DNA from 2 places in the Sporosarcina sp. P29 genome. Region 2 is predicted to be linked to the other one. Evidence: riboswitches for the same ligand, from Rfam matches in the RefSeq annotation. Region 2 holds a riboswitch; the other holds the start of a gene.

Region 1 (16,623 bases), on a different contig from region 2:
ACAACATGTGCGGTGTTACCACTTGTAATGTTTCTACAGTTGGGACAGAAATGTAACCTGTCAACGTTACGAAGAATACCACTATACATGCAGTTAATGTACCAAGTAAACAGCTCAAAGTAGAATAACGCAATGCGGACCATTCACTAAATCGATTTCCACCCATTGTATAAATGACCCAGCCGATTACCGCTATGAAGATCAGTAATGAAGGGACGATGTCATCTGTTGCTGTGAAGAAGGTGCGTAAGTCACCTTTTGTGATCACGAGCATTACACCGACAAATGCAGTAAATACACAAGTCAGCGTGAAGCCATGCGGTTTGTGTCTACTAATCATCCATACAATAACAATAGAAATCATCGGCATCATAGCCTCTGAAATGGACGCAACCATTGTTCCAGGTTGTCCCATTAAGTCTTGCCCCCAGAAAATAAAGAGGTTATAGACAACGAATGCCATCGTTCCGAAGAACCAAAGCGATAAGCCTCTCTTTTCAAATCGAAAAGCTTCCTTTCCTTCTTTAAACCATAGTATGCCGACAAGTAGTAGTGTTACCGAAACGTAACGAATTAATGTGAAATAAAATGGGTCGATATTTTTGAACGCGCTATTGGCAACTGGGAACATTGCACCCCATGACACACTGGCTATAAAGCATAGAAACGCTCCCCAGATAATTTTATTTTTCAACAGACGCAACCTCCTTGAAGTACTATCTCTAGTAAACACCATATTGGACATCACGTAAAACGAATAATAATGATGACTACTATCAATTTTATTGATATCATATAAATAACAGTACTTTACTAGGAGGCTAACTATGGAATTTAAAGACTTAGAGATATTCCAGATGGTCGCAGAGAAGGGAACAATCACGGCGGCAGCGAAAGAATTAAGCTATGTACAGTCAAATATCACATCCCGTATACAGAAGCTCGAAGCTGAACTAAAGACGCCATTGTTTAATAGACATAACCGGGGGATGATCTTGACGCCAGAGGGGAAACGTCTTCTCATCTATAGTGAGAAAATTTTATCGCTAACTAATGAAATGAGAAAAGTTGTGCAGAATGACAAAGAGCCTTCAGGAAAGCTCGAGCTAGGCTCTGTAGAAACTGTCATCAAATTGCCGATTATTTTATCGAGATATAATAAGAAATATAAACAAGTCGATATTTCATTATTGACAGGTGTAACAGAAGGGTTGCAGTTTAAGGTTCTTCACCATCAACTTGACGGGGCTTTCATATCGGAAGGTACGATGCATCCTGACCTAGCTGTACATGATGTGCTCGAAGAAGAGCTCGTGCTACTTTCGAGTAAACCGTTCCAATCCATTGACGATATTAAAGATGAGCCAATCCTTTGTTTTAGAAAGGGTTGTGGTTATCGGGCACGCCTAGAGTCATGGCTTGAAGATGAGCAATTTAAGCCAACGAAAATGATGGAGTTCGGAACATTGGAGACGATCCTTGGAAGTGTAGCAGCAGGATTAGGTGTGACATTCGTTCCAAGATCAACAGTTTCCCACCTGTTAGATCAGGGGTTAGTTTATTGCTATCATCTGCCGCCAAAATACAGCCAAATTAAAACGGTTTTTGTACGACGTGCAGATTCCTATTTGACACCTACTATTGCCAAGTTTATAAAAGTTATTGATGAATTCAGAGAAGAAGCAGATGAGCAATTTCAAAAATCGACACAAATTTGACCTGCATAGCGTGTTACGTATGATACGATATAAGGTAGTTATGAATATAGAATTAGGAGTGCTACTAGATGAACTATACGAATCAAACAACACCGCCTGCAAATTTCAAAAAACGGAATTACCGTCCGGCGATTATCATTATTTCGGTCATTCTCATCGGTGCAATTGGCATCTTAGCAGGGATGCCGGGTGTAGAGAATTTCACAGCATTCGATATTACAATCTTACCTCTATTGAATGCCATATTTAACAGTTTCACTTTCATATTTCTCGTCTGTGCATTAGTGGCGATTTTGAAAAAGAATATCAAACTGCATGAACGCTTTATCTACGCAGCGTTTAGCACAACCGCTCTATTTTTAGTGACGTATGTCGCATATCACTTTTTATCGGAGTCTACACCATTTGGCGGTAGTGGTTTCTTAGCTGGATTCTATTACTTCATCCTGTTCTCACACATTGTGCTAGCAGCTGCAATCGTTCCATTAGCATTAACAAGTGTCGCAAGAGCATGGAATATGGAGATCCCGCGTCACCGCAAAATTGCACGCTGGACGATGCCTATTTGGTTATATGTTAGTTTCACCGGAGTACTTGTGTATATCTTGATTTCACCGTACTATTAAGTAATTAGATAAATAGCGTAGGGCATCAGTCAAAAGAGAGTGAATGACTGATGCTCTTTTTCACAATAAGGTAGTCAGAATAATCAAATTTAACAGAGGGAAGTGCTACAATGAAAACACCGAATTTCATGTCAGATGAATCATTTGATGAAGTGTTTAAACAAGAATCTGATCTAATCAATGAGCAATTAAAAAAGGAAATCCTTATTGCATTGGTAGGGGACGTCAATGCGGGGAAGTCGTCCACACTAAACCGTCTGATGCAAAAAGATGTAGCGGAAGTGGGAGCGCAACCTGGGGAAACGAAGGAAGTTAAAAAATTTTATTACACAGATAATATACTGTTTGTTGATACACCAGGACTTGATGATATTTATCAAGAACATTCAAATGAGACGCTGAAATTTTATAATCAAGCAGATGTGATTCTTTTCTTCTTGAATGCTGCGGGTACGGTATTGTCAGATACGGAACTAAAATCATTGAATAAAATAGCCACGCTTAACAAGAAAATCATTCTCGTGCTAAATAAAATAGATGCAGCTGATGATATTCCGAGTTTATTGAACTATGTTTTGGAGCATACTGGGTTTGCCTATCCAGTTATTCCTATCTCGTCAAAGACAGGGGAGCAAATGGAATTTCTGCAAAAAGAAATTCTTCAGCAATTAAAAGATACCAATAAAGATCTTTTACTCGCAGCAAACATGGCTGATAAATCGTCCATTGCCAAACGATGGATTCTCGCAGCCGGTGCATCAGCTGCTGCAATTGGAGCAGTTCCCATTCCGGGTGCTGACTTTATCCCGTTGACAACATTGCAAGTGGGCCTCATGTTGAAGTTGTCTACATTATATGGAAAACCGATTACGAAAGACCATGCCAAAGAGCTTATTATAGCAACCATAGTAGGGAATGTTGGAAAAACGGCTTTCCGTCAAATTGTTAAAGTGATTCCAGGTGCGGGAATGGTCGTTGCCGCAAGTGTGGCCGGATCTATGACGGTGGCGCTAGGTTTTGCAGTGAAATACATGTATGAAAATAATATGGAACTCACACCTGACACATTGAAAAAAGTATATGAAATATATTTGAAAAAACAAAAGTAAAAAGGGGCGGAATGTATGGAGTGGTTTAACTACGCAACATTTGTGGTCGCTTTACTAGCAGGTTTGTATTCAATGGAAAGTATGAAACGAAATAAGGAATTAGAAGATCGTGTAGAAGAGTTAGAGAAGAAAAATACGGCCGAGTTGGACAAGCATCGGTTGTAGAAAGGGGAATATATGAAAAGCGAATGTCCGATTTGCAGGGGGAATAACTTGTGTGGTACTACAATCGCGAGTGATGAGCGTTGCTGGTGTACTAAGAAGCACTTTCCGGAAGAAGTGTTTCGACAAATACCAAAAGAAGAACTACACAAACAGTGTATATGTGAAACGTGTTTGAACCATATCACGGAAATAGAACAGGCAAGCAAGAGGTCTATGGACCGCTAACTTGCCTGTTTTTTTATTCGGCTTCGAATGAACGTGTAGAAATTTCTTTCTCGTATATGAACAGTGCGTTTTTATCTTCACGGATACGCTTTAAATACTCGATATGTCTATCGAATGTCGCTTCCTCTTCTACTTGCTCGTCAAGGAACCAATTCAAGAAAGAAATCGTTGCGTGCTCTTTTTCTTCCCATGCCATATCCATGATTTGATAAAATGATTTTGTTACTTCTTTTTCTTGTAATAATGCCACTTCAAACGTGTGTACTAAGTTATCAAAAGAAGTAGCTGGTGCAGGTGTTTCTGTAATAATCGCACGAATCCCACGATCATTCAAATAAGTATAAATTTTCATTGCGTGATGACGCTCCTCTTCTACTTGTTGTAGAAAGAAGTGCGCAAATCCGTTGTAATTGCGATATTCACAGTAAGATGCCATGGATAAGTAGGTTTGTGCTGCGGCGAATTCATTGTTCATTTGTTCATTCAACGCTTGTGCTAATTTTTCACTAATCATGTGGATCGCCCCTTTTCTGATAGTAATGTAACTAGCGTAATGTGTGCCATATCCGCTAACTACAGTATACCTTTAAACGACATTCTTTGCATACTAGATATTTAATTGGATACACATTATAGTCTACTGATATACTTAAAAGAGAACTAGAAGAATACTTATACATATTTAAGAAAGAAGGTCATCACTTGAAACAGTATACGATCCCTGCATTAAACACATCAGCTGGAGTGGAAGCGAAGGCATATGTAGATACACTGACGAAACCTGTTGGAAGTTTAGGGAAACTTGAAGAAATTGTGATTACATTGGCTGAGATACAAGGTCGAAAAATACCTAGCATTAATCAATTAGGTGTAGTAGTATTCGCAGCAGATCACGGAATTGTAGAAGAAGGGATTTCCGCATTTCCGCAACTTGTTACACGTCAAATGGTAGAGAATATGGCGGTAGGTGGCGCGGCAATCAATGTATTCAGCAGACAGCAACAAGCAGAGTTTTCATTGGTTGACGTGGGTGTAATAGGGGACTCATTTCCAGAACCGGTGAAAGACCGGAAGATTCGACAAGGGTCAGAGAACTTCTTACGCACCGAGGCGATGACCCAGGAAGAAGTGGAAAAGGCACTGACGATTGGCTATGAAGAAGCGATAGCATTGTTTGAAAAAGGTGTGGATTGCCTAGTAGTAGGGGAAGTTGGAATCGGTAATACAACGACAAGCAGTGCTGTAGTGGCGGCTATAACAGGACTAGATCCAGCAGAACTAGTTGGTTACGGAACAGGAATATCGTCTGATCAACATCTTCATAAAATTAAAGTAGTTCGGGAGGCACTAGCTCTTCATCAACCTAATCCTTTAGACGGCTATGATGTGCTACGTAAGGTCGGCGGTCTAGAGTTGGTAGCCATGGTAGGGGCGATGCTTGCGGCAGCTTCTAAACGCGTTCCCATTATCTTAGATGGCTTTATCTCCACTGCGGCAGCTTGTGCAGCGGAGACCATAAGCAAAGGCGCAGCTGGATATATGTTGCTTGGTCATCAATCGATGGAACCTGGGCACCAAAAAGCATTTCAATACTTAGAAAAAGAACCTATATTGTCCTTGTCTATGCGTCTAGGAGAAGGCACTGGGGCGGCAGTTGCGTTCAGTATCATTCAATCAGCTGTATTAATGGTCAATGAAATGGCAACCTTTGAAAGTGCTGGAGTTTCCGGAAAGAATTAATAAAAAAGGGAAGAGTGGGCAGTTGCCCATTCTTCCCTTTTGGTTATTTAGTTACATTAACTGTTTCAATAGGAGTAATCAGTATATCCTCGTCTTCCTCTTCTTCAGCGGAGTTGCTAATAATGCTTGAGAGTACATGAACCCGTAAAATAATACCTTCAATACGGTTCGTTTCATCTATAACAACAAGTGGATATTTAGAATCCAGTACACGTGGAATAATATCTTGAACATATTCCTCCGGAGTAGCGGTCAATACATCGGTTGTCATCACTTCTTCTAATGTTTTTTTGTTTTTGACACCTTCGATCGCACCGTCAATTGTTACCAATCCAAGCAACTGTCGTTCGCGATTTGTAATGAAGACACTGGAAATGCCGTGCTCTTCCATATTCTTAATCGCTACATGCAAACCATCTTTGCCGTTCATGACACTTAATGGTTTTGACATAATATTCATTGCTTGTAACACTTTCGAACGGTCAATTTCACGAGTAAAGTCAATAATATAATCGTTTGCGGGTGTTTCTAACAACTCTTCCGGTGTACCGATTTGCTCTACGTGACCATCCTTCATAACCGCCACGCGGTCACCGATACGGAATGCTTCGTTGACATCATGCGTGATGAAGATGATAGTTTTTTGGAGGCGTGTCTGGATATCTAAAAGCTCCATTTGCATCTCTCTGCGAATGAGCGGATCAAGCGCACTGAATGGCTCGTCCATTAAAAGAATATCAGGATCATTCGTCAAAGCACGGGCAATACCTACACGTTGACGCATACCGCCTGATAATTCATCAGGATACTGATTTTCATATCCTTTCAGGCCAACCGTATCGATATGCTTTTGTGCTATATCGCGGCGTTCACTTTTTGATAAACCGCGGATTTCCAGACCGTATTCAATGTTTTCTATAACCGTTCTATGGCTGAATAATCCAAAGTGCTGGAAAACCATTGCGATTTTCTTCTGACGGAAGAATTTCAGTTGTTCTTTATTATATTTGACAATATTCTCACCATCTACATAGATTGCGCCTGACGTAGGCTTGTTTAATAAGTTGAAGCAACGGATCAGTGTTGATTTACCACTTCCGGATAGGCCCATAATTACGAAAGTTTCACCTTCCATGATTTCCATGTTGGCGTTATAGACACCTACAGTATGTCCAGTCTTTTCAAGGATTTCCCGCTTAGAAGCCCCTTTTTCAATCATTGGAATGATTTTCTTAGGGCGAGGACCAAAGATCTTAGTGACATTTTCTACTTTAAGTTTTACGGTCATGCTGATCTCCTCCCTGTACTTTGTAGGCGGTTTGCCACTCCATTTGTTAAACGGTCAATAATAATCGCTAAGAACACGATACTGATACCCGCTTCGAATCCTAGTGAAATATTGATTTGGTTAATCGAGAATAGTACACGTTCACCCAAACCGTGAGCACCAACCATAGAACCAACAACGGCCATGGATAAAGCCATCATCGTGGTTTGGTTAATTCCTGCCATCATAGTAGGCAGTGCCTGTGGTAATTGTACTTTCATCAACATTTGATTTCGAGAAGAACCGAATGATTCTGCTGACTCAATCACTTCAGAATCAACATTTCGAATACCGAGTTCTGTTAGACGGATAACTGGTGGTAAGGCGTAAATGATGGTCGCAATAATTGCAGGAACGTTCCCAAGAGGGAAGAAGAATATTACAGGTATCAAGTAGACAAAAGTAGGCATCGTCTGCATAGCATCCAATAGAGGACGCATGATGACAGAGAAAGTTTTACTAAATGCCATCAAGATACCGACTGGAATACCGATTGCTAGGGATAGAACAACAGAAATGACGATAATAGCAACTGTTGTCATCGTATCTTCCCATAAATTAAAGGAACCAATCAAAAAGATAAAGGCGGCAAACATGATACCATTTAAAATGGAATTTAAATACCAACCAAGTAGGAAAACAATAATCATAATGGCCCACCAAGGTGTTGCGAGTAAAGCGGTTTCAATCGTTCGGATAGTAGTGGAAGCAATAGTGAAGATAAAATCAAATAACCAACCAAAGTTCATTGCAAGAAAATCAATAAACTTCTCCACATAATCTCCTATAGGTATTCTGACGTTAGGGAATTCATTCATAGGCAGTAAGCTAGGACGTACTAGCTTGTCCCTCTCTTTCTCTACTTTTAGTATTAGTGCAAATTAAAAAGGGTGGAGCGGAAAGCGTCCACCCCGTAAATCTATGAAGTATTACAGTGCTGCTTTTACTTTCTCAGCAACATCTTCAGGTACCCATGAAGTCCAAAGTTCTTCATTTTCCTTCATGAACCATTTTGCAGTATCTTCTGGACTCGCTTCATTATCGCCCATATACTCTAATGCTTCTTCAGTTAATGCACTGCTAGTTTCGTAATTGCTTAAGAACTCTACTACTTCAGGAGCCTGTGTTTTCAAGTCTTTGTGAACGCTGACGAAAACATCATTCGGAGGGAATGCGCCAGACTTGTCTTTATCCCAAGCCTCTTGATCAAATGGATCGTCTTCAAGAAGAGTTAAATCGTATGTTGCAGTCACCCAAGTAGGGGACCAGTAATATCCAACCCAAGGCTCACCTTTTTTATATGCACTAGCTAAGTCCGCTACGATAGATGAGTCTGAACCTGGAGCCAAATACGTAAACTTTTCATTTAATCCATAAGTAGTTAGCTTTTCATCTAAGTGTTTACTAATTATCCAGCTAGATGGTGCACCGATGATCCGTCCTTTATCCTTGTTTTCAGGATCTTTGAATAGTTCGGGATACTTTTCTAAGTCTTTAATAGTTTTTAAATCTGGAGCTACTGCTTCAATATTGCGCTCTGGATCGCCTTTAATAACGTATGTAGGAACATACAGGCCTTGTGAGTTATCGTCGAAGTTTGTCGATACGGATTCAATGTCTCCGCTGTCAATTGCGTTTGTATACGCATCACCCAAGTTATCAGACCAAACTTCCGTATACACTTGTAGATCACCTTGCTGCAACGCTTGCAATGTTGCAGAAGAAGTACCGTTTACTATCTCCGTGTCATAGCCATAGCCTTCTTCTAATATAATTTGTGCAATGCCGTTGTGGATACGAATACTATCCCATCCTGCATCTGCCAGTTTAATTGTACTAATTGAATCTTTGCTGTCACTATTACCGCACGCTGTTAATAGTAGTAATGTAAAGACAGATAAAAACAACATAATCCTTCTCAAAAAATCAAACCCTTTCTTTTTTATATTTTTTCATCACGAAATGCTGTTTTTTGCTCGAATCTCTTAAAATCAGACATGAGATATAATGTGTAGATAGTTCAAGAGATCAAGGAAAAACCATCATTTTTCTCGTGGTACTATTAAACGAGTTTACAGGATAATTAAATTAATATCAATTTAATTATTTAGAAAACTATTGATTTTATGCGCTTTTAAAGAGATGTTTAGCTGTGTTTTGTAATGAAAAAAGTAAACGGTGTTCGATGGATCATGGTGGGTGAACGGAGGTGCTAGCCTATAAGGGGTATAGGGTCAGGCTTTGTCGAATAATGGAGACAAATGATAATTTATAGTATGCTGACTGTGTATAAAAAAGGAAAATTTATCATACAATATGTTTATTTATGCACTTCGGACAAATCTTTGTAACAGTTTATAAGGAATTGTCCTGATTTTTTGATTTTGCTTTTAAGAAAATGATATAGTTATATGTACGAATGGAAAAAATATTTAAATGTAACGTAAAAGGAGAACGGACCCATATGACGAAAGAAGCCCATATTGTTTCGAGTACTACTCAAAGCCGCTCGGCGTCTACCTTCTTCTCGGATATTAAATCATTAGTTAAAGGACCTGTACTCATCGCGAATATATTTCCGGTTTTTACGGGGTTTTGGTTGGCACTATATTTTTCAGGTATGACACTCACCGGTAACTGGGGTGTGTTTCTGCTAACCATGATAGGTAGCACCTTTCTTGTTGCAGGTGCGCTTGTAATGAATAACTGGTTTGATTCTGATATTGATACGGTGATGGAAAGAACAAAAAACCGTCCGACTGTGACAGGTAATTTTGCTTTAAAAACCGTATTAAATATTGGTTTGATATTATCGGGAATTGGAATGTTATTATTATTATTCACTACATTAGAAGCGGCAATTTATGCATTTATCGGATGGTTTACGTATGTAATACCCTATACCATGTGGTCTAAACGCAAATATACTTTAAATACGGTCATTGGTAGTGTGTCAGGCGCAGTTACCCCTCTCATTGGGTGGGCAGCTATAATGCCGGCGGATCATGTTGTACCGATTGTTTTGGTTGCTATACTATTTATTTGGCAAATGCCTCATACATTTGCGATCGCTATGAAGAAGTACAAAGATTATAGTGCGGCTAATGTGGCGATGTTGCCTGTCGTTTATGGCTTTAATTTTACTAAACGCCAAATGCTCGTGTATGTACTATGTTTATTGCCGTTACCGTTTTTATTAACGATGTTCGGCACTACATTCATTTTCATCGCGACATTGATGAACCTTGGATATATTGCGGCTAGTATCTACGGGTTCTATGCAAAAGATGATTATAAGTGGGCTAACTTCATGTTCTTATACTCAGTCAATTACATGACGTTATTATTTGGCATGATGATCCTTTGGACTTTTTAAACCATGCGAAAAAGACTTCCTTTCACACAACGTGAAAGAGAAGTCTTTTTTATGTTAGAATTATTGAGAAGTTTGAAAAGTCAGGATTAAATAATTCAATATATAACAATGAATAGTAGATTTTGGGAGGCGCTTTAATGAATGAGCAAGTACAGTTACTGAAGCCGAAATTGGATGAAGTGTTTGCGCATTTGCATAGTCATCCGGAAGTGAGTTGGAAAGAAACAAAAACAACGGCATATTTGAAGGGATATCTTGAGCGTGAAGGATTTAATGTACATGTCTTCGACGGAATAACGGGATTATATGTGACGATCGGTGAAGGCAAGCCAATAGTTGGATTACGTGTAGATATAGATGCATTGTGGCAAGAAGTGGACGGTGTCTATCGAGCGAATCACTCATGCGGACATGATGGACATATGACAATGGGAGTTGGCGCGTTGCTTATGGCTAAAGAACGTGGAATTCCTCAAAAAGGAACATTAAAAGTATTCTTCCAACCTGCAGAAGAGAAAGGGAAAGGTGCGCTAGCTGTTCTTGAGCAAGGGTTGATCGATGATATAGATTACTTATTTGGCGTTCATGTACGGGCTGCAGATGAAATGGCTGACGGTTGCTCCGCTGCCTCACTGCGTCACGGTGCAGCGAAAATGATTAGTGGAACAATAAAAGGAACGGAAGCACATGGCGCAAGACCGCATCAAGGAAAGAATGCCATTGAGGTTGGCGCTTCGTTAGTGGGAGGTTTACAGTCTATTCATTGTAATCCAATGGTTTCTCATTCGGCGAAGATGACGATGTTCCAAGCGGGAGGCGAATCTGCAAATATTATACCAGGAAATGCAAAATTCAGTTTGGATTTACGCGCACAGGAAAATAAAGTTATGGATGAATTATACGAAAAGGTAGAGCGTGTAATTCAAGCGATAGAAAAACAATACGATGTAGAAATCAACTATGAAGTAATGGCAGAAATGGTCGCGGCGGAAGTAAATACTGAAGCGGAAGATCTACTGTATCAGGCGATTGCTAAAGTGGTGGGTGAAGAGAAAACTACACGTACCGTTGTCACGCCTGGAGGAGAAGATTTCCATTTTTATTCTGTCAAACGGCCCACTGTTAAAAGTACAATGCTAGGTTTGGGGTGCGGCTTAACACCAGGACTTCACCATCCGGACATGACATTTAATCAAGACGCGCTGGCAACGGGAGTTGAAATTCTGACTACTGCCATCGAATTAACATTCCAATCAAAAAAATAGAAGGTGACAGTATGAAGAAGGATTTACAGCTCAGAAAAGTGACAGCTATCGAAGATATTCATTCCATGCAAATGCTTGAGAAACAAATTTGGGGAATGGAACCAATCCCTGTCCATCAGACTATTACAGCGGTCAAAAATGGTGGATTGATTGTTGGGGCGTTTCTAGAGGAGCGAATGATCGGCTATTCTTATAGTTTTGCAGGTTATTCGAATGGCCAAATATATTTATGCTCTCATATGCTTGCGGTTGATGAAGAATTTCAGATGAAAGGTATTGGCAAGTTGTTAAAAGAAGAGCAACTACGTCTTGCGCGCGAAATGGGCTATCGGTTAATAGTCTGGACATTTGACCCCCTTGAAAGTCGCAACGCCTACTTGAATACTTCAAAATTATACGGTGTGTGTTATGACTATATAGTGGATTGCTATGGGAAAATGGACGATGGGTTAAACAAAGGCTTGCCGACTGATCGTTTTCAAGTTGCCTGGTGGATTGATAGTCCGCGTGTGTTGGAGAAATGGCAACCTAATCTAGTGTATAGTCGTCCCTTTCCAATTCGCTTGAGTGATGAGGCGCACCCGATCATGCAATTGCCGGAAACGAATGAATGGTTACAGGCGGAAGCGATAGAAGTACCAGTTCCTAAACATATTCAATTGATCAAGAAAGAAAATCCGCAATTGTCTTATGAATGGCGAATGAAGACGAGAACTATATTTCAGCAACTGAGTGGCGAAGGATTTGCTTTGATTGATGTATGCAGAACAGAAGAATCTGTACAATACTATCGGTTCTGCAAGAAATCCATTATTCCGTTGCAAAATTAAAGGAGCTTATCCAATGAAAATTAATTCGGTTACACTTCGTAGAATGAACATGACGATGAAACATCCGTTTACTACAAGTTTCGGAACGATTCAGAAGAAAGACTTTCTGTTGGCGACTGTCGCAGACGCGGATGGTCATGAGGGGTGGGGAGAGTCTGTCGCGTTTACGGCACCTTGGTATAGTGAAGAGACGACCGAAACTACGATTCATATGCTGCGCGATTTCTTGATTCCAGCAGTACTTGGCAAAACTATTACACATCCTGATGAAGTAAGTGGCTTATTTGGACATATCCGCAAAAATAATATGGCTAAAGCAACAATTGAAGGGGCGATATGGGATGTATATGCGAAGCATCACCATATGACGCTCGCCGCAGCACTCGGAGGGAAACGTCAACGTATTGAAGTTGGTATCAGCATTGGAATTGAAGAAAATGTTGAAGATTTATTGGCCAATATTACAAGCTTTATAGAAGAAGGATATAAGCGCATTAAAGTGAAAATTAAACCGGGGTATGATGTGGAGGTGATTCGCGCCATTCGACAAGCCTATCCTGATGTACCATTAATGGCGGATGCCAACTCAGCATATACGCTAGAGGATGTAGAGTTGTTGAAAGAATTGGACCAGTTTAATTTGATGATGATTGAGCAACCACTCGCTTCGGATGATATTATTGATCACGCAACACTGCAAAAACAAATTAAGACACCTATCTGTCTAGATGAGAGTATTCATTCGTTGGAAGATACACGTAAAGCTATCGAACTGGGTAGTTGTAAAATTATTAATGTGAAAATTGGTAGAGTGGGTGGCTTATCAGAAGCGAAGAAAATCCATGATTATTGTGCAACAAAAGGTATCGATGTATGGTGTGGCGGCATGCTGGAATCGGGTATTGGCCGAGCGCAAAACATCGCCTTGACGACATTACCTAATTTCACGTTGCCAGGCGACACAGCAGGGTCTTCACGTTATTGGGAACAAGATATTATTACGCCAGAAGTAGTGGCTACTGAAGGTTATATTACGGTTCCGACCGAAGATGGTATAGGGTATATTCCTAACATGAAAGCAGTGGAACAATTTACAGTCGACAAATGGGTATTTTTATCTGAATAATTATTCAGCTGTTGTTATTTAGTCATCACATGTGCTAGACTCATAATTAATCGAATATGTTTCCTTCGGGGCAGGGCGTAATTCCCTACCGACGGTGATGAGCTTACAGGCTCTTAGTCCGTGACCCGGATGCTTTATTTAAAGCAGAAGGTGGATTTGGTGAAACTCCAAAGCCGACAGTTAAAGTCTGGATGAGAGAAGGAACAGTGCGTATATACTACATGTAATGAATTTTTCATTACTGTTTATAACGTTTATTTAGTCATGGTTACAAGCCCCGCATACTCTTTTGCGGGGCTTTTTGTATGTAGAATTGTCACTAGAGGAATACCGTAAGTGGAGTGTTGCTCAATGAATCAAAATTATATGGAAATGGCTTTGCAACTCGCTGAAAATGTGGCAGGTCAAACCTCTCCTAACCCTCCGGTAGGTGCAGTCATCGTAAAAGATGGCCGAATTATTGGAATGGGTGCACATTTACAAGCGGGAGAGCGTCATGCAGAACGAGTCGCACTTGATATGGCGGGAGCAAATGCAACGGGTGCTGATTTGTTTGTAACGCTGGAACCTTGTTCACACACTGGTAAAACTTCACCTTGTGCTGATGCCGTTATTCAAGCGGGTATCAAACGTGTCTATGTTGCGATAACGGATCCAAATCCGCTTGTCGCAGGTAAAGGCATTGCAAAACTTCGTGGAGCAGGAGTGGAGGTAACGGAGGCGGTTTGTGTTGAACGCGCAAAAAAACTATACGAACCATTTGTTCATTTTATCAAAAACAAAACACCTCATGTGACAATGAAAACAGCTATGACGATAGACGGTAAGATTGCGACTTCAAAAGGAGATAGTAAGTGGGTGACGAGTGAGCAAGCACGACTCGATGTCCATCAGCTTCGACATACGCAAGATGCAATTTTAGTAGGTGTGCAAACGCTTCTTCATGATAATCCTCTTCTCACCACCAGACTGCCCCTAGGTGGACAACATCCTATTCGAGTTATTTTAGATACATCTTTACGAACACCGGAATCTAGCCAGATCATTCAAAATGCAGAAGCACCGACGTGGATTTTTTGCGGAAAATATGCGGAATTATCACGTGAAAAGTTACTCAAGAAACCGCATGTCCAGATTATCCGAATGCAGAAACCTCAACTAATTGTAGAAGATATTCTACTAGAGCTAGGAAGACGTAGTGTCATGACGTTGCTCGTAGAAGGTGGGGCGGCTATTAATGCTTCATTCGTAAAAGCGCGAGCTGTGCAGAAAGTCATTTGCTACGTAGCGCCCAAATTACTAGGTGGAATTGGATCTTTGACACCGATTAGTGGACTGGACCCCCTATTGATGAGTGAAGCTCTTCCGTTAACATTTGAAAGTGTGGAAATGATCGGTCCGGACATTAAAATCACAGCTGTACTGAAAGAGAGTGATTGAACAGTGTTTACAGGAATAATTGAAGAGATTGGTTTAGTTCAGCAAATACAACCTGGTGCTCAATCTATGACTCTAACGATCGCTGCATCTCTTGTATTGACAGATGTGAGTGTTGGAGACAGTATCGCGGTCAATGGTGTCTGTTTAACGGTAAAGAGCTTTTCAAAAGACCGGTTTGCGGCGGACGTTATGCCTGAAACCGTATCCTCTACATCCTTAAGAAAATTAGCAACGGGAAGTCCTGTGAACCTAGAGCGAGCACTCGCAGCAAATGGCAGATTGGGTGGACATTTTGTCACGGGACATGTAGATGGAATAGCCACAATCCGTGAAAAGCGAACTGTTGATAATGCGTTATATATACGCTTGTCCTTACCGCAAGGATATAATCCCTATTTATTACATAAGGGCTCAATCGCATTGGATGGTACTTCATTGACGATCTTCGAAGTGAAGGATACGGATATAACGATTTCGTTGATCCCGCACTCACAGGAAATGACCGTCATTGCGAAAAAGCAAGTAGGGGATATAGTCAATTTCGAATGCGATATGCTCGCTAAATATGTTGAGAACATGTTGCGAAAAAGACTAGATACAGATCAAACGATGTCGAAAGACTTTTTACAACAACACGGATTTATGTGAAGGAGTGAATGAAGATGTTTCATACAATCGAAGATGCGTTAGAAGATTTACGTCAAGGTAAAGTTGTTATCGTGGTGGATGATGAAGATCGAGAAAATGAAGGGGATTTTGTGGCGTTGGCCGACAAGGTTACGCCTGAAATTATCAACTTCATGGCAACAAAAGGTCGAGGCTTGATTTGTGTTCCCGTAACAGAACAAAAAGCAAGACAACTAGGTTTGCAAATGATGACCGATAATAATACAGATTCACATGGTACTGCGTTTACGATTAGTGTCGATCACAACTCTACGCATACCGGAATCAGTGCATTTGAACGAGCAGATACAATCGTAAAAATGATGGAAACGAATGCAACAGCAGGCGAATTCAAACGTCCGGGGCATATATTTCCACTTGTAGCGAAGTCAGGTGGTGTACTAGAACGTACAGGACATACTGAAGCTGCAGTAGATTTGGCGCGATTGGCAGGCAGCGCGTCGGCCGGTGTAATTTGTGAAATCATGAGTGAGGACGGAACGATGGCGCGTGTACCGGAGTTACGTCAGATGGCGCAAGAGCTAGATTTGAAACTAATCACCATTCAAGACCTCATTCATTATCGTCTACAGCGAGAGCAATTAGTCATTCGTGAAGCAGAGATTAAGTTGCCGACAGATTATGGCGAGTTCCGTATGGTTGGCTATACCGAAACCTTGACAGGAAAAGAACATGTTGCATTAGTAAAAGGTGATGTTACGACGCTAGAACCGGTCCTAGTTAGAGTTCATTCAGAATGTTTAACAGGTGACGTTTTTGGATCATGCCGTTGTGACTGTGGTCCACAACTGCAAGCTGCTCTTTCCCAAATTGAAGAAGAAGGGCGCGGTGTATTGTTGTATATGCGACAAGAGGGCAGAGGTATAGGTTTGATCAATAAACTAAAAGCCTATGAACTGCAAGAACAAGGCTATGACACGGTAGAAGCGAATGAAAAACTTGGGTTTGCTGCTGATTTACGTGATTACGGTATCGGTGCACAAATTCTA
Region 2 (16,623 bases):
TGAGTCGGATAATTATATATCGAATGCACGATATTCCCTTTTTCGATTACCACCACCGACAAACCGATGTTTTGCAATTCAATCGCTGCTGACAAGCCACACGGACCGCCACCGACAATTACTGCATCTACAGAATTCATGACATCTACTCTCCTAATTTCTTGCGTTCTAGTAATGAACTTCCACTACATGACATTCGGGTTTCGCACCGAAACGCAACGGCACCATCGTCGTTCCATATCCATTACTGATTAATTTCGCACTGTTTTCTGTCGTCTCGAAACGCCCAAGGTCTTGCATACCCCAACGCCCCAATCTAATTTGGCCACCATGTGTATGACCGCCAAGAGATAATTCCGGTCGCAACTTCTCTTCAAACTTTCGGAAATAAGAAGGATTATGAACAGCGAGAATCAAATGTTCATATCCTTTTGCAGAATCCACGGCCTGATCAATCTTTACTTTTCCATTATTCGGATCTTGCAATCCACATATACCGAAACTTGGATGGTTCGGTATCGATGCTGTACTATTGACCAGCACTTTGCCATTCACTCGTTTCATCACACGTAGTATATTTTCTGTCCCTACTTCTTGATCATTATTGCCGAAAATATAAAAAACCGGTCCTATCGAAGCAAGTAAGCGCATGTTGCGTTCAATTCGCTCGATTGGCACACCGCCTTCCGCCACATCTCCACCTACGATCACTGCATCAATAGAACACGTACGCAAATCATCTATCAGTCGCTGAGGAATTCTGCGTCTGTGGATATCTGAAATAAAGAATACGTTCAATTTATTAGTAGGAGTGGAGTTAATATGTAACGTATGGGTAAGCACACGATTCCGATGAGCTAAGGCATACATATACGTCAGCATAGTCATTGCTGATAAAAAAACTGATAATCCTGCTATTCGAACCTTTTTCATTAGTCAACTCCCATAAAAAAAAGCAAAGCGTCTACTTTGCTTTTGTAGTAGTAATTTTCATTAGTAGTATAGCAAGATTCCGATAAAACCCCAAACCATTGTATTGCGCTTAGGAAACAGCATGCATGTAATCTGTCATGGCCGGATAAAAGCCGACCGACAACTCGACTTTTTCAACAGGGACTTGATCGGGAACATCAGGGGAATAAAGATCCGATAATACATAGAGTAATATAATAATAGGGATTAAAGTAAAAATCGCCAGAAAAATATTGATGACTTTCACACGACCATATTTCTCCTCTTTCTTCTTTCCATGTACTTCTGCACGGGAAGGAAGTTTATCGAAAGGCACTTTTTCTTTAACCTCTTTTCGCTGCTGTTCAAAATCCACTTTATACTGATTGTTTAACATGTCTAATTTCTCCTTCACACCGCATAATGTCTGTTGCTATTATATGATGCAATTCCTATATTCATCCGTGAAAAGTACGTCCGTTCACAAACTCATCTATCTCTATTATGCCGAATTTTGTCTAAAAAGTAAATACAGACTGTCTGCTTCAACCTAATAACTGGAGCAGTCGATCACGCCATTGTAACGCTTCAACTTCTCGTTCAGTTGAAATTTCAGACTTAATCAGCCAGTCTTCATCAAGATTCTGACAGTTTGAACAGCAATCCGTTTCTGCTGGTAAAGTGTTTTCACCAAAAAACTGTACTAGCTTTTCCCGTAAACAACTGTCACTTTTTACATAGCTCTCCATTTCCGCAATTTGTTTTTCTTTGACTTGATAGATTTGTTGAATTTGCCTAACGACATTTTCTACATCATACTGCTCCAAATAATAATCAAGTAAACGACTAGCTACTTCTGATAGTCCTGCTTGTTCTGCAGCCAATTGACACGGAGTACGTGACTGTAGTAAAGAATGATAATAAAGGATTTGTTGTTCATCTGGTAGATCTTCATAGACTATAAATTTCACTTTCTGAATATCCCGTTCACTATACAAAAGAGTGGCCGCAGCTTTTTCTCCGTCACGTCCTGCACGTCCTACTTCCTGAATATACGCGCTTGGGGTAGCTGGTAGATGCTCATGAATAATTTGTCGAATATCATCTTTATGAATTCCCATGCCAAATGCATTGGTAGCACAAATCCACTCAAGTTCACCTTGTACAAATTGTTGTTGAATAATGGATCGTTCATCCTGTTCCTTACCACCGTGATAGCTAGCTGTCGGGATTCCCCTTTCTCGGATTATTGCCGAGAGTTCATCCGCACGTTTCCGCGACGCCACATAAATAACACCAGGACCAATTGTCGTCGCAAGCCTTTTTATAATCCACTCAGTTTTTGCTAATTCATTATTCAGATGCATAACGCTATAGGATATAGCAGGACGATCCATCGGCTGTCGTTCGATGTGAGGATTTCTCATGTGTAAGTAAGTAATAATGTCTTCCACTACTTTGTCATTAGCAGTAGCAGTTAATGCCAATACCGGTGCTCTTTCTATATCTGAAAACAGTTCTTTTAATCGTAAATAGTCGGGCCTGAAATCAAAGCCCCACTCTGAAATACAATGGGCTTCATCTACTACAAAAAAAGCAATATGTAATTGTTGAACAAGTTGTCGGACAGATGGTTGCATCATCATTTCAGGCGATAGGAAGATGAATTTATACTGCGCTAAAGTAGAAAGCGCCAATTCTTTTTCTTGCCTAGATAAAAATGAATTGATTGCGACAACACGCTTTTCTTTATGTTTTCGTAGATTGGCTACTTGATCTTCCATTAATGCAACGAGAGGAGAGATGATGACCACTGCACCATCGAGAATGTATGCGGGTAATTGATAGCAAAGTGATTTCCCCATACCCGTCGGAAAAATTGCTACAGCATCCCGCCCAGCCAGTAACTCAGTAATGACTTCCTGTTGTCCAGGTCGAAATGATTCATAACCAAACTTTTGATACAATACTTCCTGAAGTTCCATCAGCTCTCCCTCCTTCCAATGATGATGATCAATCGCAGTTGAAAATACGATAATTCAGGGCACTGTTGTTTCAATAGACGCAATCGTTTAGTCTGCAACTGTTCAACATGACGCCAAACTGTATCCCTTTGTTCTTCCGTTATAAATTCTTTATATGGAAAACTCTCCATATTCGCTGCCATCTCAATAAAATGATCTTCTATTGTACTTAATTTCAAATTTCGTAAAGATGCAATTTGCTCTACCGAATAGCCCCGCTCGAATAGTTTCTGTGTCCGTTCCGCAGATTGTGTCAAATACGTGTCAACTCTGCAACCTATCGCTAATTCTGACAGCAATGGCAAGTTGGGATGATGTTGTAAGTAATCGAGCAACATATGTAACGCTTCTAAATAATACAGCTGTATAGTTTTGACCGACATGTTGAGACGATCCGCCATCTGCTCCCAAGTTGATCCAGTAAGCTTGTATCCCGTCAATCGACCGCTCACGATCGTACATTGTAAATCCGATAATGAAGAATGAGTAAACACATATTCCAATTCTTTTCGCAATGACGTGGATAGACTGATCATGCTACTTGATTGATTACGTAAGAACCCTTTGATAAATTGCTGGGTAGGCAACTCCTTCTGGATCGGCATAAACATCGTTTCACCACTGCGTAAATTAGACAAGGTCTGCACTAACAATGCCAACCGTCTAGCGAACTCTCTTTCGAGTCCACGGTAATTCCAGCCATTAAATCGCCACATCTCACTACCCGTCGCCATCTGACCTTTTGCCGTCACATAGACGAGTTCATTTATATAGATCAGATCGTCCGCTTGCATTCTCTCTAGAGCTTGCTGAAATTCGCTTGCCGTCAAATGTGGCAACAATGCATAGTATGATTTAACTTGATAATATTCAACGTCTTGTAACGTCTGTCCCGATTTTTTTCCACGAAGTATATGATAAACACCCTGCGCTGAACGCTCACCATGGAGGCGTTGGAAGATCGTTAATAAGATGGAATCAAAACTCATTTGAGCTCCCCCCTGAAGAAATAACGTTTTTTTGTTGAAAAGTGATGAAAACAGCTTTAGAATAGAGTAGATACAAAATAGGTTGAGTGAATGGAAGAAGGGAGAAAGACAAATGTCTAGCAAAAAGTATACGATTGTCGATCAGGATACGTGTATAGCCTGCGGGGCCTGTGGGGCTGCTGCACCGGATATCTATGATTATGACGATGAGGGAATTGCATTTGTTATTTTAGATGATAACACGGGAAACACTGAAGTTCCAGAAGAACTGATGGAGGATCTCGAGGATGCATATGATGGCTGCCCTACCGATTCAATTAAAATTGCGGATGAGGCCTTCGAAGGCGATCCATTAAAATATGAAGATTGATTCAATCCCAACAACACTTCCAACTATTGGATGTGTTGTTTTTTATTCATCGGCCTCAGAAGTTAGGCTGAAGGCTGTTGGGAAGGGAATTGCCGTTCCAATCCCTGCGACGAAAATGGGCTTTAATTAGTATAGTGGATTAAAAATAGAGTGGCATTCAATTTTAAACCCGATATGCATTTGAACTTCAATAATTAAACGACAATAAAAAACGCCAGGCTTCCTATTATTCAGGGAGCCTGGCGTGTATTTGTTTAAAACGATAATTTCTTTTGTTGCTGAAGAATCCACTTCTCCATGCTTCTATATAACATCAACGTGATGGCTAATAGCATTACACCCTTGACCAAGTTGAACGGTAAGATTCCTAATATAATCATCTGATACAGCGAGTCGCCTGTAACTGCTGGCATACCTAGGAAATATGTGTACATTGGCAAGAACACTAAGTAATTTAATACGCTCATACCTACTGCCATTGCTACCGTACCCGCGATCAAACCTGATGCAAGACCTTTAGCTGAACGATACTTCGTGAAAATCCAGTAGATTGGCATAATGAATAATACACCTGTCACAAAGTTTGCAACTTCTCCTACCGGTACTCCTGTCGGGCTTCCTGATAAGAACCAGTGCATGACGTTCTTCAATATCTCTACGCCTATACCTGCAACAGGTCCCATCGTCATGATTGCCATAACAGCAGGAATCTCACTAAAATCGATCTTTAAAAATCCAGGCATTGCCGGGATCGGAAAGTTGAACTGCATTAGCACAGTTGAAATACTTCCCAAAATCGCCACCAAAATTAGCTTACGTAACTTCTTGTTATTCACTTGTTCCTCTCTCCTTTTGCGATTCACTTCAAAAGAGGAAAGGCTGGCTCATCTGTTGTTCCGCTAAAAATCCCTAAAGCATAAATGCTTTAGGGAGAGTTAAATGCACTGTTAAGAACAGATAATTAACAAACTTATCCGTCAGGAAACAAGCACCACTTTTGCGTACACAAAAAGATGGCTGCACCTTCACCTTCTCCCATCCAGACTATACTGTCGGCTCCGGAATCTCACCAGAATCAGCTGTTAAGCTCGCGGGCTAAAAGTAGAATTCTACTTCATTTCCGCCGGTCGGGAATTACACCCTGCCCCGAAGATGAATCAATATTTAATTATGAACCTATTATAGCGTAAAAAAACTGTTTTGTAAACTTCACGAGTTTACAAAACAGAATTATTCGTTAATTAAATACTTTGGATTTGAACCAATCGGCTTTTCCAATGGTTGAGTGAAGTCAAAATGATTCCATTGTTCCTGCGCGATTTGATCAAATTCTACCTGTTTATCGAAACTTGCCGCCGTCAGCAAGATTCCGTCTAGTAGTTGCATTGCTTCTTCTGATTCCATTTTATCTAAATCAAGCACATCAGTAAATTTTACGTTAACAATACCTTTAACTTCTTTGACTGTGAAGTCTATTCCTTTAGGGACCAAAGTCGAATAGATATCATTTGGTGTCTTCTTCATGTCACGCAAAGCTTGCTCTACCGTTTCAGAGGTCTTGCCGAAATTAGTGGAGAGTACTGCTTCTCCATCTGATTTTAAAAATCGATAGTAGGCTTGATGTGAAACCGCTCCTGACAAGGCAATCGGTTCATCCACTTGACCTACTTGTTCAAACGTTATTGTAGATGCATCTTCTTGCAAAAACTTTATTTCATCGTATCCTTGAAATGTATCTTGTACAGATAAATTCAACATCTCAAGTGTCGCACTCGACGTATCATAGTTATGGTTTGCAGCAAACTTCATTTGAACTTGCTTACCGTTTGAGGAGATCATCGCTTTATACGGATGGTACTCTATAAATCCAAGTGCTTCTTCATCTATTGTATTTGCATACTCATTATACAGTGCAACTGTATCCGGCGATGCCCCTAAGCCTTCAGGAAGACGTTCATTCGGTATTAGGAATGTTATAGGAACAATGGTTGCCTGATCGGTAGCCAGGCCAATATGAAACGCTGTGTGATCCAGGACGTCGGCAGGATAGACAGCGTACGAAAGCGGAGCTGAAACTTGCCTTGTAAACACGGCTGCATCACTCGCGTCATTCGACTGCATTTCTTCACTATTCTCCATCTCGATAGTATCAGCTGTTTCGTCTGTCGTTGCTTTATCCATCGATACTTCATTATTTTGCTGAATGAATGTCGGCACGATGATGGTGAGCAATACAATGGCAGCAACAGCTGCAATGATTGGTGGCCATTTTGACTTGGAAGGCTTTTTTATAGGCTCTTTCGATTCAGAAAGTCTCGAATCTTCTTTTAACCGTTGCAAAATTTCGTCTTTGGTACGCTGATCTTTAACGACCGGCATGTCACGTAAACGTTTTTCAATATCGTCTTCATTCCACTTGTCTTTGCTCACCTCATCACCCCTCCCTCACGGAACGTACTTCCAATTTCACCTGCAACGCTTTGATCGCACGATGTTGTGTCGTTTTCACTTTGCTTTCGGTCCAACCTAAGACCTCAGCCGTTTCTGCAACTGATAGATCCTGAAAGAACCGCATGAGGATGACCATTTTCTGATCACCCGTACATGTGTGCAACGCTTCAAGCACTTGCTTCTGTTCTTCATCCGCTTCAATTAAATGTTCAGGCAAGCGATCAGTTGAAGCTAATTGCTCTGTTTCCCAATCAAAATGAATATTTGCATGTTTCTTAATTGTGGATTGTTTTCGGAAATAATCAATGGAGACATTTTTCGCAATCGCAAACAGCCAAGTTTTCTCAGAGCTTTTCCCTTCAAAACGGCCATATGATTTGAGTACACGCACATATACCTCATGCATCAAATCTTCCGCTACTTCTCGATTGCGAGTCAAATAGGTGAGGAAGTTGAATACGTCACCGTTATAGTCTTCATATAATCGTTGAAAAACGGAATCATCCATTCAATCCCCTCGCTCTATAATAGTAGTCGGTTCAGTTTAGGAAAAGTTTCATTGGTCTATTGGTTCATAAGGAAGTGAACAGATAAAGATGGTTCCTTTTTCTTTACCACGCGTAGCTAAAATCGCCCCATTATGTGCTTCCATAATATTTTTGGCAATGGCTAAACCAAGTCCTGTACCGCCTTTTCCTCTTGTTCTTGCTTTATCCGCCTTATAGAAACGCTCAAAGACGAATGGCAAGTCTTTTTCAGGTATACCGACACCTGTATCGGCTACGGTAATATCAAGCATTCCAGTAGACCGGAAGACACCTAGTGTCACTGCTCCACCGTCTGGAGTATGTCGGATGGCGTTATCAATCAAATTAGTGAATACCTGCTCAAGCCGATCTTCATCAGCCGTTACCAGTAGCGTATTCAATTCTTCCGATTCCAAAGACAAGTCCACTTTTGCATCTTTCGCTACTTGCGAGAACTTTGTTACCATACGTTCCAAGAACTCTACTATTGATAAAGGATTTTTATTTAGTTGAATGTAGCCGGACTCCATTCTTGCCAAATTCAGCAAGTCTGTGACGAGGCGACTCATACGCTTAGATTCATCATGGATGATCTGAACCATTTCCAACCGTTCTTCCTCACTGCTCACAACATCGTCTATGATGGCCTCACTATATCCTTGCAACATCGAAATCGGCGTTCGCAATTCGTGTGATACGTTGGCAATGAAATCCGAACGTAATTTATCCAGTTTATGTTGTTCCGTCATATCACGGAATACAGCCACCGCTCCTCGAATACTATTTTCACTGTACAACGGGCTGATGGAAATTACATAAAACTGTCCACCCAATTCCAACTCATCCTCGACTTCTTCGGCGAATGAAATGGCATGCTCTAGCATATGAAAAACTTCTTTAGGCAACGGATGATGATTTTTCTGATTATATCCATACCATTTTTTCAACAATAACTCAGCTTGCGGATTTTTCAGAAGGATTGAATAATCTTGATTAAACGTCACGACTGCATCTGTCATAGATGTAAGAATGCTCGAGAGCTGTTCTTTCTCCTGCTTAATTACTTCAATATTATATTTCAACTGCCGTCCCATTTGATTGAACGCAGTTGCCAATTGACCAATTTCATCTTTTTGTGCAACTGGTAAATGGGTATCGAAATTTCCTTTTGACAACTCAAACGCCGCCTGTTTCATCTTACGTAACGGCAATGTGATACGTGTAGATAAGAAAAATGCAAAGAATGTAGTTAAAATAAATGCGATGAATGCAGATAGGAAGACAATATTCGTCGTGCTTTTCGTCGTACGGTGCACAGCATCAAGACTTTGGTACATAAGTACACTCGCTTGCTCACCGCTTACCCGTTCGAATGGATAGGATAAAATCAAAAATTGCTCCATGACGTCTTTCTCTGTCAATGAAGGCAATATCATTTCTTTCATTTTTTGCTTACCCAATTCTGGCGACTTGAATAAGCTGCCTTCGGATAGCAATTTATCTTCAATTTCATCTTTACTTGAAGACGTATGGAATGAATACAACACATCCCCCTGTTGATCAACGACAATGGCATTGGTCTCCACATCCAAGATATCATCGATAATCTGGTTCATAGACTGTTTCATGGAGGGATTCGTTTGCCCATTATAATCATTGACGATTTTGCTGATGGTAGTTGCTTCCCTCTGCAATGACTCTTCTGCTTGTTTCGTATGGAAGTTATCTAGAAACTCTAACAGGAACAGAGTGACAATAAACAGGACAAAGGAAACGAGAAGCAATATGGTGGCCCATAGCTTCCCGACAATTGAATTCCATATTCTAATCATTCGTTTGGAACCTCGAACTTATAACCGACACCCCAAACGGTGACAATCATTTTCGCTGCCCGTTCTGAAACACGGCTCAATTTTTCACGTAGCCGTTTGACGTGTGTATCCACTGTGCGCAAATCTCCAAAGAATTCGTAATGCCATACCTCTTTTAGCAATTGTTCACGATCGAATACTTTGTCTGGTGATTTCGCTAGGAAATATAATAACTCATATTCTTTCGGTGTTAAATTAACTTCCTTACCTTCAGCTGTTACGCGATGTGCATCATGATCAATCGTCAGCTGCGGGAAGACTACTAAGTCTTTCGATGTTGTGTTAGACGACACATTTGGGAATGCAACAGAACGTCTGAGCATAGCTTTTACGCGTAAGACTACTTCTCTTGGGCTGAATGGCTTGACGATGTAATCATCTGCACCACTTTCAAACCCACTTACACGGTCTGCTTCTTCACCTTTTGCTGTCAATAAAATAACAGGTGTCATAATTTTATTTTCACGCAGTTCAGCTAATACTTCCATGCCATCTTTTTCAGGCATCATCACGTCGAGCAATATACAGTCATATTGTCCAGCAAACACTTTCTCTAATGCATCTGCTCCATCGACTGCTTCTTCAATTTCATAACCTTCTCTAGATAAATACATATTCAACAGGCGACGAATGCGATCCTCGTCATCCACCACTAAGAGCTTCACAGTTTCTTCCACAGTTCATTACCCCTTTCGACAACCTTCTATCACCATTGTACAATTACTGACCTATAAAAAGAAATAAAAAGACTGCATGACAATTAATGTCATGCAGTCGAAGATTATGCGTATGAGTGTAAACCTGCAATAATTAAGTTTACGGCAATTAAGTTGAACATGATAATAACAAATCCGATGACAGCAAGCCATGCAGACTTCTTACCTTCCCAACCTCTTGATAGACGCAAGTGAAGGAATGCAGCGTAGAACAACCATGTAATGAGTGCCCACACTTCTTTCGGATCCCAACCCCAGAATCGTGACCAAGCTTCATGTGCCCAAATCATGGCGAAAATCAACGCACCGAGCGTGAAGACGGGGAAACCAATCAATACAGCACGATAGCCGATTTCATCCATCAGTTGAGAATTCGCCTTCTTCGCCAACGGTTGGAATACCGCGGCAAGAGGTTTGCGTGCGATTAAGCGTAATAATACGTAAAGCACTGAACCTACAGCTATAGACCAAACAAGAGAAGACATTTTTTGTGCATTGATAATCGGAGGTAATTCAACCCAAGGTGTCATTTTCTCCGGCGTCATCGCTTCATACTCATTCATTCCGAATAACGGAGGTACGTGATACGTAATTTCAGCTGGTGCTTGATCTCTATCTATATACGTGAATTCTGCTTCATAGTCCATGACTTTGAAAGTCGTAGAAGATATGACAAAACCAAGAACTAGAACTAGTGTATACATAACTGCTTCTATCCAAAAGCGTGATTTAGATTTTTTCGTCATATCGATATTCTTCACTAAGAATACAAGACCCGCTATTGCACTGATCGCCAGTATGGATTCACCAATAACCGTCGTGATTACGTGAATAAACAACCATTTACTTTGAAGTGCAGGAATTAGTGGAGTGACATCAGTTGGGAACATCGTTGCATATGAAATAATGATAATCGCAATGGGCAACGCGAATAATCCAAGTGATGGTGTTCGGTAAATAATATACAACAGGATAAATGCCCCTACGAGCATCATGCCGAACGCAGTTGTAAACTCGAACATATTACTAAGTGGTGCGTGACCTGATGCAGCCCATCTTGTAAAGAAATAGCCTAAGTGAGTAAGGAACCCAATGATTGTAATAACTAGACCAATCGTTCCCCATTTACTATTATGATATGCTTTTTCTGATTTCGACTTTTTTATAGCGCCTCCAAAAAAGAGTGTCGCTACTAAATAAGCAACAAATGAAACAAATAATAAGTTACTACTAATGGTTACTAAGTCCATATTTCCTCGTCCCCTTCCTGTTCTGGCTTGTCCAACTCAGGATCCTGACGATCTATATAAGCAGGCAAGTCTGCAGTTTCTCGTAATGTATCCAGCTCTTTTCGTAAAGAGAACCAGTTTTTATTCGTATGTGCAGCAATCAATAGATGACCTTCTGTATCTTCTTGGATCCATACTCTGCGATGTTGCCAGTACATACCTTGAATAACACCAATCATAAATACTAGGCCACCGAGTAAGAGAATATATAAAGTTTTATCTTTGCGGATGGTTAAACCTGAAATGTTTCGAGTCTCGGCAGCTGCGAACTTAATCGCATAGTCGTTCTCTTCTACTTCCAGCGTTTGACGAATTGCAACGAAACTCTTTTCACCTTTTGGCTTATCCGGTGTGTTCATTTGAAAAATGAACGCTGGATTATTCGGAACAGGTGATTTCGAATAGGGTTCCCCGTCTTTAATTCCATCATAATCTGGATAAAAACCGAGCATATTGACAGTAGAGCCATTTCCAAGATCATATTCCTTCTCTGGGTCACTTAAATTCACCGTAAATTCTCCAAGAGATTCTTCAGAAGATTTATTTACCAAATGGAATGTCATGTTTTTAAGCTCGTCCAGTTTATAATCCATCTGGAAAACATTATATCCATCAAACTTCAATGGCTTGTTGACATTGATGGAGTAATCCTCCACTTTTTTAAGACTTTCACTACCAGGTAGTGCTCCCTCTTCTTGTTTATACAATGTAACGTCTGTTGTATATGATTTGGCGATCGTGCCATTCTTATCCAACGCCTCACCGAATACTTCTTCTGCTTCTTCTTTTGTATAATTCTCTAAAGTGAACTTTTTATTTTCAAGTACATAACCTGGTGCTCCGACGATATTACGTGTTTCTCCTTCACGGAGCCACATCGCTTCGTCAACATAAAAACCAGGAATCCCTCTCAGCAGAATGCCCGAAATGAAAATAATTAATCCGACGTGGTTAATATATGGGCCCCAACGTGAAAATCGATGTTTTTCAGCTAAAATTGCGCCATTTTCCGTTTTCACATTGTAGCGCATTGCTTTTAGTTTCTCTTCTGCTTTTACAAGTGACTCTTCTGTATTTTGAACATCACCTTCTCCGAAAATCCGCTGACGCTTCATAAAGGATGGATGACGACGTGTACGTTGCTTTTTAAGTGATTTATAAAGCGGAACCACACGGTCAATACTTGCGATAATAATAGACGTTGCAAGCATACCGACCAGCACTTTAAACCACCAGCTATTATACATATCATATAAGCCTAGCTCATAATAAAGTTTTCCTACCGTACCATACAAACGCTCATAGTATTCCAAATAGCCTTCCGGCGTAGTGGCAGGTACATAGAACTTCTGCGGAAAGATGGTTCCAATTGCTGACGCGATTAATACCGCCGCAATAATACTAACGCCAATCTTGACACTGGAGAAGAAGTTCCAAATTTTATCGACAATGGAACTCTTATAGGTTTGAGATCTTCTAGAAGATCCTTCGTAGCGCATATCTACAATATCACTTTTCTTTGCTTTTTCAGATAAGGGACGACCACACTTCTCACAAAGCTCTGTACCATAAGGATTTTCATGCCCGCATTGGCATTTGATTTTGCTCATTGAGTAACAATCTCCTTACTTTGGTTGAATGCTTTCTAAATACTCGTAAATTTGTTGCTCTGTCATTCCCTGTTTAATGACTTTCGTAATCTTTCCTTCTGGATTGATGAGGAAAGTTGTAGGTAATGGTTTGATATTATACAAATCCATAACGGTTTTGTTCTTATCCCATAACATCGGGAATGAAAGGTCCATGTCATCTCTAAAAAGTTCTATTTTCACTTTGGGTTCTCCTACGTTGACAGTAAGGATATGTACACCTTTCGCTTCAAAGTCTTTATAGAGATCCTCCATGTGAGGCATTTCCTTTTTACAAGGTGGACACCATGTACCCCAGAAATTCAGGAATACGCCTTGTCCTTTATAATCCGATAACCTATGTTCATTTCCTTCTAAATCTACAAGCTCGAAATCAGGCGCTGTATCACCTTCCGCCAAGACTTTCACTTTATCTTTTGAAGTAATTGCGTAGATAAGAATTGCAGCTAAAATTAATAGAAGGGCTGCTCTGCTAATTAGCCTGATAGTCTTTTTATTTTTTTTTTGGGCCAATCATGTAACCTCCTGTCTAATTTATGTCCCAACTGCTATTATACCAAAACATAAAATCAGTTGGCTCGGCACTAGTGATAGGTTTGTGAACTTTTGACACTTTCTTAGCCGATCTTTCCTGTTTCTGCTAACACGCGTAGTTGTTTCAATTCATGTCTCGTTAGTTCACGCGCTTCTCCGGCATTCAATCCACGTGTAGTTAAGTTAGCAAACTCTTCACGCTTCAATTTTTGCACGGGACAATTAATTGCATCAAACATTCTTCGTACTTGACGGTTACGTCCTTCATGAATTGTGATCTCGACAATTGCAGAATTCGTTTTTTTATCCGAGCTTGTCATTTTCACACGAGCAGGAGCCGTACTGCCGTCATCTAATTCAATTCCTGTCTCGAGCTTTTTGAGATCATCGCGAGAAGGGATTCCTTTTACTTTAGCTACATACTTCTTTTTTATTTCAAATTTCGGGTGAGTCATTAAATACGAGAAATCACCGTCGTTTGTCATCAGCAATACGCCTGATGTATCATAGTCTAGTCTTCCAACTGGGAATATTCTCTGGCTGACTTCCGGTACTAAATCCATTACTGTTTTACGACCTTTTTCATCATCAACTGTAGAGATATAACCGCGTGGTTTATAAAGCAGATAATAGACAGGTGTTTCTTTCGTCAATTGAACGCCTTCCACTTCAATTGTGTCCATTCTGCTAACTTTTGTCCCAAGTTCCGTTATGACTTTACCATTCACTTTAACTAAACCGTCCAAAATTAGTTTTTCTGACTTTCTTCTTGATGCTACGCCGGCCTGTGCCAATACCTTTTGTAATCTTTCCATGGGTTCCTCCTTGATGTTACATACTGAAAAAATTATGTCATACTTTCGGGTAAATGAAAAGAAGACTGACCTGTGTAGGTCAATCTTCGAAATAGTATGTTTTCTATTCACTTTTCGGACTCGATATCTACTGCTACCGTCTTAATTGGTTCTGTCCCTAAATAAATAGACCAATAGCCTTTTTTCTGTGGTTCATCTGCTTGAGGAATCTGTAACACATTGGACAACATTTTCTTCTCTTCTTTCGTTACGAGTAACTTAACAGATTGATCTAGCTTTGCGATCATATGAGGAAATACTTGATACTTACCTTTTTTCACTGCAGTATACGATTGATATTCAGAGAATACTTGCTCGGATAACTGCTTGTGGACTTGCCAATCGTTTCCATTGTTTAATGTAACGACAATGACGGACTTGCCATCCTTTTCGAAATAGGTAGCCAATGTACGTCCTGCTGCTTTTGTAAAACCTGTTTTACCTGCAACAGCAGTCGGTTCAGATATCACTAGGCGATGTTTGTTTTGCCAACTGTTTTTCCCCTGTTCCGTTTCAAAAGGATAGTTCTTTGTAGAAGCTATCTTACGAAATTCTGGATTCTTCATAGCAAAATACAACATTTTAGCCGTGTCATACGCAGAAGAGAGATGATGCTCGCCGTGTAAACCGGATGGATTCATGAAATGCGTTTGCTCTAGGCCATGACTTTGCGCTACTTCATTCATTAGATAGACGAATCCTTCAAGTGAGCCACCCGCATGTTCAGCGAGCGCTTGCGCTGCATCATTACCTGAACGAAGCATTAAGCCATACAGTAAATCTTTTGTCTTCATTACTTGACCCGTTTCGAGATAAATGGATGACCCTTCTGCTGTCGCGGCTTGTGAAGAAATGACCGTTTCCTCTTCACTGGGCTTTAACTCCAAAAAAGTATAAGCCGTCCACATTTTAGTTAAACTGGCGATAGGAAGTGGAACATGTTCATTTGATCCCATCAGTAACCTACCATTCTCTCCGTCTATCACTGCATAAGACGAACCCATAGCCTGGCTACTTGCGGCATTCATCAATAAACCGATGATCAGTAGAGCGATGACCGAAATCTTTTTCAAGCATCATGTCCTCCTTCTTCTGTTATGGAAAATGCTTCTTGGAATTTCGTCATGAATAAATCCGTTTCTTCCGACGTTTCTTGTTCTTCGTCAAGTGATAGTGGCGGCATATCTTCGAGCGACGCCAATCCGAAACGATCTAAGAAGAAAGTGGTTGTTCCATATAGAATAGGTCGACCTGGTCCATCCATGCGCCCTACTTCTTCTACAAAGCCTTTGCCGGCCAACGAAGACAATGCCCGCTCGGACTTTACACCACGCAAGTCATCAATCTCTACACGCGTCACAGGCTGCTTGTAGGCGATGATGGCAAGTACCTCGAGTGCTGCTTGTGTAAATGTAGAAGGTTTTGGATCTTCTAGCATTCGTTTGATGTCATCTGCCCATTTACTCTTCGTCACCAAGCGGAAAATCCCGCCGTAACTTTTCAACGTGATGCCACGTGTGTCATCGTCGTCATACGCAGCTTGCAAGAATATAAGTACTTGTTCTGCTTTTTGCTCTTCACATTCCAATAGCGCAGCTAGTTGTGCAATTGATAAGCCTTCTTCACCTGCTACGAATAAAAAGCTTTCCGTCATCCCGACGAAACGTGTTTCGATGTCCATTCCTATCATCCCTTCACATCAACGAGATTCGTAATTCTTCAAAATTATTATTTTGTCGCACTTTCACTTCTTGTAACTTCATCAGTTCAAGCAACGATAAAAATGTTAATACGAGTTCGGGCACAGTCGTCGTTTCAAAAAGCGCATGAAAATCACATTCTCCACCGCATAGTTCCAACTTGCTCATGATCGATGACATCTTATCCCCGACAGATTGCTCGGATTTTGTTATACTCGCAGTAAGAGGCAGTTTCAGCTTCTTTCTGTGTAACATTTTTTGAAATGCACCAATCAAGTCAAAAACATTCAGCTGTTCTTCTGACTCGGTTACAAGCGGTTCACCATAATCCGTTAAGTCTTCAGGTTCTTTGGTGAAATGCTCATCACGGTGCGCCGCCGACTCACGAAGCGAGTTTGCTGCTTCTTTAAACTTCCGATATTCCATTAAGCGGGCAATCAATTCTTCACGCGGATCTTCCTCATAACCGAATTCTTCGATGAACGCTTCTTCTTCATTGACCGGCAATAGCATTTTGCTTTTTACTTCCAGCAACGTCGCTGCCAGTACAAGGTATTCGCTTAATTCATCCAATCGAAGAACTCGCATGGCATGCAAATGTTCTATGTACTGCTGTGTTAGCTCCGCCATGGGGATGTCATAAATATCAATTTCAAGCCGATTGATCAAATGCAGCAACAGATCAAGTGGCCCTTCGA

The links. Region 2 has a riboswitch for FMN ahead of CSV68_RS03470 (ECF transporter S component). Riboswitches for the same ligand answer to the same signal wherever they lie in the genome.
Region 1: another riboswitch for FMN. It lies ahead of ribD (bifunctional diaminohydroxyphosphoribosylaminopyrimidine deaminase/5-amino-6-(5-phosphoribosylamino)uracil reductase RibD); the one in region 2 lies ahead of CSV68_RS03470 (ECF transporter S component).

What each region holds. Positions count from the first base shown of each region.
Region 1 covers NZ_PDYX01000001.1:336,336-352,958, reverse strand. Annotated here, with positions in the region: gene CSV68_RS01660 (DMT family transporter) at 1-694, opposite strand, end outside; gene CSV68_RS01655 (LysR family transcriptional regulator) at 828-1,718, shown strand; gene CSV68_RS01650 (DUF420 domain-containing protein) at 1,787-2,344, shown strand; gene CSV68_RS01645 (Era-like GTP-binding protein) at 2,455-3,453, shown strand; gene CSV68_RS17110 (hypothetical protein) at 3,469-3,618, shown strand; gene CSV68_RS01640 (cysteine-rich CWC family protein) at 3,631-3,843, shown strand; gene CSV68_RS01635 (ferritin) at 3,857-4,357, opposite strand; gene cobT (nicotinate-nucleotide--dimethylbenzimidazole phosphoribosyltransferase) at 4,546-5,583, shown strand; gene CSV68_RS01625 (quaternary amine ABC transporter ATP-binding protein) at 5,627-6,871, opposite strand; gene CSV68_RS01620 (ABC transporter permease) at 6,868-7,686, opposite strand; gene CSV68_RS01615 (ABC transporter substrate-binding protein) at 7,840-8,832, opposite strand; gene cyoE (heme o synthase) at 9,375-10,286, shown strand; gene CSV68_RS01605 (M20 peptidase aminoacylase family protein) at 10,424-11,551, shown strand; gene CSV68_RS01600 (GNAT family N-acetyltransferase) at 11,563-12,381, shown strand; gene menC (o-succinylbenzoate synthase) at 12,395-13,507, shown strand; FMN riboswitch at 13,565-13,714, shown strand; gene ribD (bifunctional diaminohydroxyphosphoribosylaminopyrimidine deaminase/5-amino-6-(5-phosphoribosylamino)uracil reductase RibD) at 13,859-14,947, shown strand; gene ribE (riboflavin synthase) at 14,951-15,595, shown strand; gene CSV68_RS01580 (bifunctional 3,4-dihydroxy-2-butanone-4-phosphate synthase/GTP cyclohydrolase II) at 15,610-16,623, shown strand, end outside.
Region 2 covers NZ_PDYX01000002.1:309,358-325,980, forward strand. Annotated here, with positions in the region: gene CSV68_RS03440 (YpdA family putative bacillithiol disulfide reductase) at 1-140, opposite strand, end outside; gene CSV68_RS03445 (metallophosphoesterase) at 169-933, opposite strand; gene CSV68_RS03450 (hypothetical protein) at 1,043-1,348, opposite strand; gene CSV68_RS03455 (RecQ family ATP-dependent DNA helicase) at 1,497-2,936, opposite strand; gene CSV68_RS03460 (YpbB family protein) at 2,936-3,964, opposite strand; gene CSV68_RS03465 (ferredoxin) at 4,077-4,334, shown strand; gene CSV68_RS03470 (ECF transporter S component) at 4,589-5,170, opposite strand; FMN riboswitch at 5,358-5,492, opposite strand; gene CSV68_RS03475 (GerMN domain-containing protein) at 5,565-6,764, opposite strand; gene CSV68_RS03480 (RNA polymerase sigma factor SigX) at 6,769-7,293, opposite strand; gene CSV68_RS03485 (ATP-binding protein) at 7,342-9,144, opposite strand; gene CSV68_RS03490 (response regulator transcription factor) at 9,141-9,860, opposite strand; gene ccsB (c-type cytochrome biogenesis protein CcsB) at 9,965-11,149, opposite strand; gene resB (cytochrome c biogenesis protein ResB) at 11,140-12,798, opposite strand; gene resA (thiol-disulfide oxidoreductase ResA) at 12,814-13,350, opposite strand; gene CSV68_RS03510 (pseudouridine synthase) at 13,455-14,186, opposite strand; gene CSV68_RS03515 (D-alanyl-D-alanine carboxypeptidase family protein) at 14,294-15,298, opposite strand; gene scpB (SMC-Scp complex subunit ScpB) at 15,295-15,906, opposite strand; gene CSV68_RS03525 (segregation/condensation protein A) at 15,920-16,623, opposite strand, start outside.